DNA from 2 places in the Clostridium subterminale genome. Region 2 is predicted to be linked to the other one. Evidence: a T-box and tRNA genes for the amino acid it is inferred to sense, from the RefSeq annotation. Region 2 holds a T-box; the other holds one or more tRNA genes.
The links. A T-box is a leader RNA that pairs with one kind of tRNA and senses whether it is charged. The one in region 2 lies ahead of pheS (phenylalanine--tRNA ligase subunit alpha), so its partner is inferred to be a tRNA-Phe.
Positions count from the first base shown of each region.

Region 1: it has a tRNA-Phe gene. The T-box ahead of pheS (phenylalanine--tRNA ligase subunit alpha) is inferred to sense a tRNA for this amino acid. The anticodon was not compared.

Region 1 is NZ_BAAACI010000007.1:68,216-72,951, reverse strand. Features, by position in the region: gene ABDZ93_RS14070 (alpha/beta-type small acid-soluble spore protein) at 1-150, shown strand, start outside; gene ABDZ93_RS14065 (class I SAM-dependent DNA methyltransferase) at 371-1,117, shown strand; gene hslO (Hsp33 family molecular chaperone HslO) at 1,122-2,003, shown strand; tRNA gene ABDZ93_RS14055 (tRNA-Val) at 2,144-2,219, shown strand; tRNA gene ABDZ93_RS14050 (tRNA-Asp) at 2,223-2,299, shown strand; tRNA gene ABDZ93_RS14045 (tRNA-Phe) at 2,322-2,397, shown strand; tRNA gene ABDZ93_RS14040 (tRNA-Gly) at 2,405-2,479, shown strand; tRNA gene ABDZ93_RS14035 (tRNA-Cys) at 2,484-2,557, shown strand; gene ABDZ93_RS14030 (DUF6873 family GME fold protein) at 2,688-3,392, opposite strand; gene ytxC (putative sporulation protein YtxC) at 3,828-4,736, shown strand, end outside.
Region 2 is NZ_BAAACI010000001.1:331,326-336,061, forward strand. Features, by position in the region: gene ABDZ93_RS01820 (FtsX-like permease family protein) at 1-820, shown strand, start outside; gene ABDZ93_RS01825 (hypothetical protein) at 988-1,380, shown strand; gene ABDZ93_RS01830 (hypothetical protein) at 1,355-2,386, shown strand; T-box leader at 2,458-2,744, shown strand; gene pheS (phenylalanine--tRNA ligase subunit alpha) at 2,823-3,800, shown strand; gene pheT (phenylalanine--tRNA ligase subunit beta) at 3,818-4,736, shown strand, end outside.

The DNA of each region.
Region 1 (4,736 bases), on a different contig from region 2:
TATGATATAGTAGAAGAATTGGGGCTGGCTGATAAAGTAAATGAATTTGGATGGAGTGGTTTAACTGCAGAAGAAACGGGAAGAATTGGAGGAATGATGACAAAAAAGAAAAAAGGATTAAATATGCCTAGGAATGATGAATTTTTTTAATGTTATATAGTGTATTGATAATAATCTATTTTAGTTAAGAGTTTGTTAGTCTAAATTAAGATAAATTGTGTTAATTTGATGAAGAAATTTAATTGTAGTTTAATATACAATTATTTAGATAGAGGTGAAATTTGTTACATAATCATGGAAGATTTCTTAGACAAAAGAAAAAAAGTAAGGTAAAATAAATAGGTGATTATATAGAAAAGATGGTGAACCTATGGACTGTTATAATGATTTTGCTGATATATATGATGAACTAATTAATGAAGATATCAATTATAGAGGTTGGGCAGAAAAAATTATTGATATTTGCAAGGAATATAAAGTTGGAAGAAGAGACTATTTAGATTTAGCTTGTGGTACAGGAAATTTTACTAAGTTAATTGGAAGAAACTTTATATTTACAGCGGCTATAGATTTATCGGAGTATATGTTGTCTATTGCAGATGAAAAGTTAAAGGCTGAGGGAATTAAAGCTAAGGTTATGTGTCAAGATATATGTAACTTTAACCTTAAAAAGCAGTTTGATCTGATAACCTGTGGATTGGATTCTACTAACTATATAATTGAGGATGAAAAACTTCAATTATATTTTATGTCAGTTAATAAACACTTAAAGGATGATGGAATTTTTATTTTTGATATTAATACGGAGTACAAAATTAAAAATATATTAGGAAATAATAGTTTTAACTATGACAGGGAAGATGTAGTCTATATTTGGGAAAATCAATTACAAGATGATGTAGTTGATATGTATTTAACTTTTTTTGTTAAAGAAGGACAAGTGTATCATAGATTTGATGAACACCACAGAGAGAGAGCTTATAGCGAGAGTAAGATAGAAAAGTTTATAAATGAAGCAGACCTTGTCATAGAAAGAAAACTTAATTGCTATGAAGAAGTTGCTATAGGTGAGAATACGGAAAGAATAACCTATGTTTTGAGTAAGAAAGGATGTTAGAGGAATGAAAGATAAATTAATTAGAGCTACAGCAAAGGATGGTCAAGTAAGAATAATTGCAGCGATTACAACTGACTTAGTGAATGAAGCAACTAAAACTCATGAATGTATGCCAACAGCATCAGCGGCACTAGGAAGAATGCTAACTGGTGGTGTTTTAATGGGAGCTATGCTGAAAAATGATACTGACAGTTTAAGTATTCAAATAGATGGTGGAGGAGAGGCGAAAGGTATTACCGTTACTGCTCATAATGATGGAAGTGTTAAAGGTTATATAGGAAACCCCAAAATAGATTTACCTTTAAATGAAAAGGGTAAATTGGAAGTTGGTGGCGCCATAGGTAAAAATGGATATTTAAAAGTAATTAAAGATATGGGACTTAAAGAACCTTATGTAGGTCAAGTACCTATATATACAGGAGAAGTAGGAGATGATATAGCATATTACTTTACTGTATCGGAGCAAACACCATCTGCTGTTGCTTTGGGAGTATTGGTAGATACAGATTTATCTATAAAAGCTGCTGGAGGATTTATTATTCAAATGATGCCAGGTGCATCAGAATTTTTAGCAGATATTATAACTTATAGATTGGAAGAAATTCCATCAGTGACATCTATGATAGAAAAAGGAATGACTATAGAAGAAATATTAGAATTTGTATTTGAAGATATGGATTTAAAAATATATGATTCCTTAGTACCTGAATATAAATGTGACTGTTCAAGAGAAAGAGTAGAAAGAGTGTTAATGAGTATTGGTAAGAATGATTTGCAAGAAATATATGATGATGGCAAGACGGAAGAAATCTTATGCCATTTCTGTAATAAAGCCTATGATTTTAAACCAGAAGATATTAAAAAAATATTAGATGACATTAATTAGTTTTATAATAAATTTTAAAAACTATATTGACAATAAACTTAAAATTTAATATAATAGTCTTTGTTAAGACTTGGAAAATTCATTGGTTTTTTAAGCTTAGCAAAGATTATTTTTAATAGTGGTGTCACAAATTTAAATTTGGTCGCATAGCTCAGCTGGGAGAGCACCTGCCTTACAAGCAGGGGGTCACAGGTTCGATCCCTGTTGCGACCACCATATGGCCCAGTGGCTCAGTTGGTTAGAGTGCCGGCCTGTCACGCCGGAGGTCGAGGGTTCGAGTCCCTTCTGGGTCGCCAATAAATTCTAAAATTTGTGTCTGGCTCGATAGCTCAGTCGGTAGAGCAGAGGACTGAAAATCCTCGTGTCGCTGGTTCGATTCCTGCTCGAGCCACCATTATTACGCGGGAGTGGCTCAGTGGTAGAGCGTCACCTTGCCAAGGTGAACGTCGCGAGTTCGAATCTCGTCTTCCGCTCCAATATGGCGCTATAGCCAAGTGGTAAGGCAGAGGCCTGCAAAGCCTTTATCCCCAGTTCAAATCTGGGTGGCGCCTCCAAAAAAGCAAGTAATTAAATTACTTGCTTTTTTCTTTTGTATATAAACATAAATATACTTCTTAGAGCAGTACACATTATAATTGAGTATTTTAAAATTCATATTCTAGTAATTTTGGCAAGTATAAATTATTAAATATCTAAAAAATATATACTACCTCTATCAATTAATTGCGAGTTGGTTAAAGCGATAGGAGTTATACCATGCTTATTTAAAAATATTTTTATTAAATCTCCATGAGGATATAAATCTAAATTTCCATAAAAAACTATGGTTTTAGAGTCTATCATACCACAAGTTCCACCAATAAACCCATAATTTAAATGAGGTAAAAGAATATCCCCTGATGGAATTAATAGTACATCATATCCATAGATATTTAATTCTTTATAAATACATATATCAGAAGTTATGAAAGCTTTATTAGATAATACTACAGTAGAGCATTTGGAGTAACCTTGATTCACATTTATTAATGTCTTATCATGAATATTTTCTAACAAAGTTTTATCCGTATATCTTATTTTATGCATAAAAAAATCAGAAGTACTTACAGCATTCAGAATGATATCTTTAGGGTATTTATCAGTTAAAGCATCAGTACTTCTCAATACCGTTAGATTTAGAGATTTTAGAATTTCTTCAAAGGTAGAAGATGTATCCTTATGAATAATAACATTATTATTATCGATAAAATGTATAAGAATATCAGGATGACCACATATAGCTGGATATAATGAATTGCAAGGTTCACAAAGTATAACTTTACAATTTAAATTTTCCAAAGCTAAAAGCTCCTCTTGAGAAATTCTGAAGTCAACAAAAGCATATTTCAAAAATAGCACCACCTTATTATTGGTTGTTATTAATAATTCAAATTTTAATATATCTTTAATCAGACTATTTAAATGACAGATTCTTCTCAAACCCGCATAAATAGAACAAATAGTTAAATAGTTAAATAGTTAAATAGTTATATAGGAATATATATCTGTATTTAAATAGTTCCCAGTATAAATATTCTTATTTATATCTATATTTTTATAGAAAAAATTTTTGTATACCAGGTAGTTAATCTAAGAAATTTTTATAAAGATTATTTAGCTAAGTAGATCAATAGACTAATTTAGAAATAATATATCATAAATGCTATAAAATTTATAGAATAAATTGGATTTTAAAAATTGTATATAGTAAAAAATAAAAACACATAATATATTAAAGTGAAGTTCTGTATCTATAAAATTCTTAACATGAAGTGGGGTGATTGAATGCTGATGTTGACTATTGTGAATAATAGCTATAAGGATTATGTATTAAATCAAGTTAAGAGTATGGGTGATTATTTAAGGACAAAAAAGAAAAGTTTAAATTTAAAAGTTGAAAATGATGAATTAAATGAATGTATACATATATATTGGAAAGATGGTGATTACACTGAGGATGAAGGTAAGAAGTTATTTAACTATTATATAGCTAACATTTTATATGGTGTGATTATTAACGAGTTTTTAGAAAAAAAGGTTAATAAACATCTAAATGAAACTTATAATTTTCTAAATTATAACGATGTAAGTGATATAAAAAAGGATATATATAAAGTTTTAATGGAAGAATTACCTATAGATGATACTGTAATATATTATATGAATAAGAAAAATAACATTTTAGATAGAATTATTAATTGCATAGAAGAAGGAAATGAAATAAATATTAAAGGCTTTATTGACTTTAGAGCGAAGGAATTAATGCCGCAGATATATATGATAATAGAAAAAGTGGTAGAAAGCTATATGATAGAAAAGGAATTTAATGAATTTATTAGTCTTCTAAAATATTTTGTTGAAATACAAGAGAGTAAGGCTGAGAAAGTAGATTTATATATTGGAAAAAGAGGAGATTCATATATACTCAGAGATGAATTTGGGAATAATATTATGGAAACCCTTTTGAATGAGATTTGTGAAAATAAAAATATAGTAGAAGTTAGTCAAGATGATTTAGTCATAAGTGGACTCATAACTATGTGTCCGAAAAAGATAGTGATACATTCTGCTAATAGGTGTAAAAATAAAGAATTAATTAATACTATAGAGAAGGTATTTGAAGACAGAATTTATCATTGCAGTGGGTGTAATGAATGTCTAATGTTTAAAGAAATTATAGAAATGCCTATTGAC
Region 2 (4,736 bases):
TGATTATATAGGAAATAAAGTGATTGTTTTAAATACTATGGGAGATGATTTTAATGTCCCAGCATCAAAAATGAAAGATATAAAGTTTTTGAAAGATGATGTAAAGGAACTATCTCTTTCAGAATATGGAAGTATTCTAGATACTAGAGGATATGAATTTAAATTAAATGTAGAGGATAAAATAGATAAACCTTTATTTGACTATAATATTAGGAAAAATAGATTAAATGTATGTATGTCTAAATCTCAGTATATAGAACTTTTCAGTAATTTCTTAAGAATAGCAGATTTAGATAAATATGAATATATTTCAGTTAAGACTGATAATATAAAGGAAGTACAAAATAGTATTAATAATATTTCCTTAGAATATTTCAAAGAAAACGACTATGGTTTAGTATCAGAATTAGATGAAGAAATGTTAGTTAAAAAGAGAAGTGTAATAGGAAATATATTAGCAGTATTCTTTAGTATATTCTTTGTAGTAGTAGGATTTTCAAACTGCTATTTCTCTTTTTATAATCTATTTTTAACAAGGCGAGATGAATTTTTACTATATAAAGCTATAGGTATGGATGAAAAATTATTAGAAAAAATACTCCAAAGAGAAAAAAAGAAAATATTATTTAGTTTTATTTCTTTAATGCCTTTTATAATAGTAGCTGTAGCCTATATAGTATCTACATCTTCTAAGGTATTTGGAGTAATAGATATATTACTAAATTTAAACTACCTATTTATTTTAGGATATATATTAATGATTTATATTTCCATTTCAAAAATGTATGATAGTTATAAGAAAGAAATTATAGAAAAATAATTAAATATATAATACAACCAAAATCCAGGGTAAGGGAAATGGTAAGGGGGTACATTGGCCAAGTATTTCAAATTGGGAAGAAGCAATTAATTCCTCAGGATATATTGAGGCCGAGATATACAATAGTATGTTTAAATAAATAATAATAATATCACAGGAGCAAAAATATGGCATATACATGGAAGCGTAATTGGATTCTACCTTATGAATCAATTTGGGGAAGTGTTGAAAAATTTAAATATGCAAATGCAATCACTGATAGAAATTTTTCAAAGATTATAGAGGCTAAGTCAAAACGAAACACTATTTACATTTATCCTAGTATGTATGCATGTAATAATAACATTGATTTAAAAACATTAACTAAGATATTAAATATAGATGTTTTTAAGAAGACTCACGATGAATTAGAAGAATTCTTAGGTTGTATCTATAATGCACCAGACTTTAAAAAATATATGGTAAGAACATGGAGGTACTGTCCTGAGTGTATTAAAAATGGATATCATTCTATATGTAATCAGCTGATTTTCTTTGATAAATGTTTATTTACAAACTAAATGCCCTAATTGCGAAAGAGAATCATACTACGTTATAGATTATTCTGATTATAAACATGGATTAAAATGTACTTGTGAGTATAATTATATTTTAGACAAAACACCAATTGACATATTTAGAGCATGGACGAATCTGAGTATTAATAATAAAATAATTGATTCTATTGGAAAAAGCAAATTTCCTAGTTCTAAAGAAGGTATTATATATTTCTATCCTTCATTCATTTGGTTTTTAGTTCATGATTTAAAAAGTACTCTATTTAATACTAGTGTTAAAGCTTTTTTGGAAATAGTAAAATCAAAGGAGTTACCAAATAATGCAATAAAGTTTAAAGTCAGTCTGAAGCATAGTACTATACCTAAATTTAGTGACAGTATTTATGATGGATATTCATTCATTATGATGAATGAATATATAGAAATAATTAAGGGTATAGCAAAACATATCAGAAGAAAGTATCATATTAAAAAAAATTCCATAAATATTTATAAAAGTCTAAAGTTATATTTTTTCTTTGACTATTTTAAAGATAAATTATCTAGTGAAGAACTTTATTACAAAAATATTGATGCAGAAGTATTTGCTTACATAATGTGGAGAAGAGATATAGAAGGGCATGAGGATTATGACCATATTCACACTAGAAAGACAAATAGGGGTAGTGATGATCCTTTGGTTTCAATAAAAGTGAATATAACTGGAACACTTTTTTATAAATATGTTAGCAATGAATTTCGCATGTATTTTAATTCTTATGGAAAAAATGAATATATAGCATTAGATGATTATGGTGTATTAGTTGATAGTTTTGAACGTATTTTAAGCAATCTATTGATAAGGCATTATAACAATTGGGTTACTTATGCTATTAACATAAAAGCCACCAAACCCAATGAAATAATTGATTTTAAATCATTTATTTCACCTCCATTAGTTGATTATGTTGTTCAATATAATAAGAATAATCAAGAAGCCTACCTAAAAATTATAAATATTAAAAATTAAAATTTATCTGAATTTTAAAAATATATTGACTTCAAAGGATTATTATGTTAACATAATTAAAAATAAATATTGATATGACTATGATAGAGGAAAGTAAATTTATCTAAAGCTTACAGAGAGTGGGGGAGGCTGAGAACCCTGCAGTGGCAGTTACTTTGAAGTTCCCTCTGGAGTTTTAAGCTGAAATTTTATTAGGTAAAACGGAGCTTTCACCGTTATAAGAAAGAGGATATCGGATTTCATTCCAGTATCTGTTTGAGATGTCAATTGTATTAGGTGTTCTATAAATAGTGTTAGAATATCAAATATGATTGATAAATAAGGTGGTACCGCGTGAGTTTAACCTCTCGTCCTTTTTAGGATGAGGGGTTTTTTATTTTTAAAAAGTTAAAAGGAGAGGATTAAAATCTCAGAGTCAATTAACCATTTAAAAGAAGTGGTAGTGAGAGCTTTTGAAGAAATTAAAACTATAGAAGAGCTGGAATCACTGAGAATAAGATTTTTAGGTAAGAATGGAGAATTAACAAATATATTAAAGTCACTAAGCAGCTTTAGTACTGAAGAAAGAAAGGCTGTAGGTGTTGAAGGAAATAAGCTTAAAAACTACATTACAGAAAGAATATCAGAACTAAAAACTGACCTTGAAAACAGAAGCATGGAAAATAAATTTGATATAACCCTCCCTGGGATGGAATTTGAGGTGGGAACTTATCATCCAATAACAATTGTTCAAAGGGATATTGAAGAAATTTTTAAGGAAATGGGTTTCTTCATAGCTGATACCAATGAGGTTGAAACAGACTACTACAACTTTGAAGCTTTAAATATTCCTAAATATCATCCAGCTAGAGATATGCAGGATACCTATTGGCTAGAAAATGGTATGGTATTAAGGACTCAGACTTCAGCAGGACAGCAGCATATAATGGAGCAGTATTCACCTCCAATAAAGGCTATTATTCCTGGAAGATGCTTCAGAAATGAGGATATTGATGCGTCCCATGAAAATACATTCTTCCAGCTTGAAGGTATTGTAATAGATGAGGGAATATCTGTGGCAAACCTTATTTATACTATGGAAACAATGTTAAGTAAAATATTTGAAAAGCAGATTACGTTGAGACTTAGACCAGGATATTTCCCGTTTGTAGAGCCTGGCTTTGAACTTGATATAAAGTGTGAGATTTGCGGTGGAAAAGGATGTCCTACCTGCAAACACTCTGGCTGGGTAGAATTACTGCCATGTGGAATGGTTCATCCCAATGTATTAAAGTATGGCGGTATTGACAGCGAAAAATACACAGGCTTTGCATTTGGTCTTGGACTTACAAGACTTGCAATGATGAAATACGGAATACCAGATATCAGAGGTTTTAACTCTGGTAATTTGAAAATTATGAAGCAATTTAAATAAGTAATGGAGGAAGAAAAATGAAGATATCATTAGATTGGATAAATGATTATGTGGATATAAAAAATATAGATGTTGATTGGCTTGTAGGTAAATTCACAATTACTACTGCAGAGATAGAAGCAGTAAATTATATAGATAATGACGTGATAATTGAAATAGATAATAAATCTTTAACCAATAGACCAGATTTATGGTGCCATTATGGAATAGCAAGAGAAATTTCAGCAATCACAGGTAGGAAATTAAAAAGTATAGATTATATAAAGGAAGAGCATCTAAAAGACATTAGTAAAAAGACTTTAGATGTCGATATTGAAGATAAAGAAAAGGTTTTGAGATATTCTGTAATTAAAATTGGTAATGTGAAGGCAAATAAATCGCCAGAGTTTATTGCTGATAGATTAAGTAACTGTGGCATTAGACCAATTAATATTATAGTAGATATTGCAAATTATGTTATGCTTGATATAGGTCAACCTCTTCATACTTTTAATAGTAGAGATATCCATTCTATTGGAGTAGCTAGTTTAAAACAGCCAATACAGTTCGGTACATTAGATAATTCGCAAATAGATATTCCTGAAGGTACATTAATGGTATGCAGTGAGAATAATCCTTTAGCCATAGCAGGCATAATAGGAGGATATGAGTCAGAGGTGTGTGAAAATACAGAAGGAATAATTCTTGAATCTGCTACTTTTGATGGGGTAGCTGTAAGAAAAACTGCCTCATCCTTGGGTATTAGAACAGATGCAAGCGTGAGATATGAAAAGTTCTTAGATACCACAATTATTACTGTTGCTGTTGGGAGATTTTTAAAACTGCTTCAGAAGTATCAGCCGGAAATAGAAGTAGAAACATCACTGTACGATAATATTATTAATGAAGTAAAGTCTATAGATATTAGCATTGACCATAAATATATAGAAACTTATT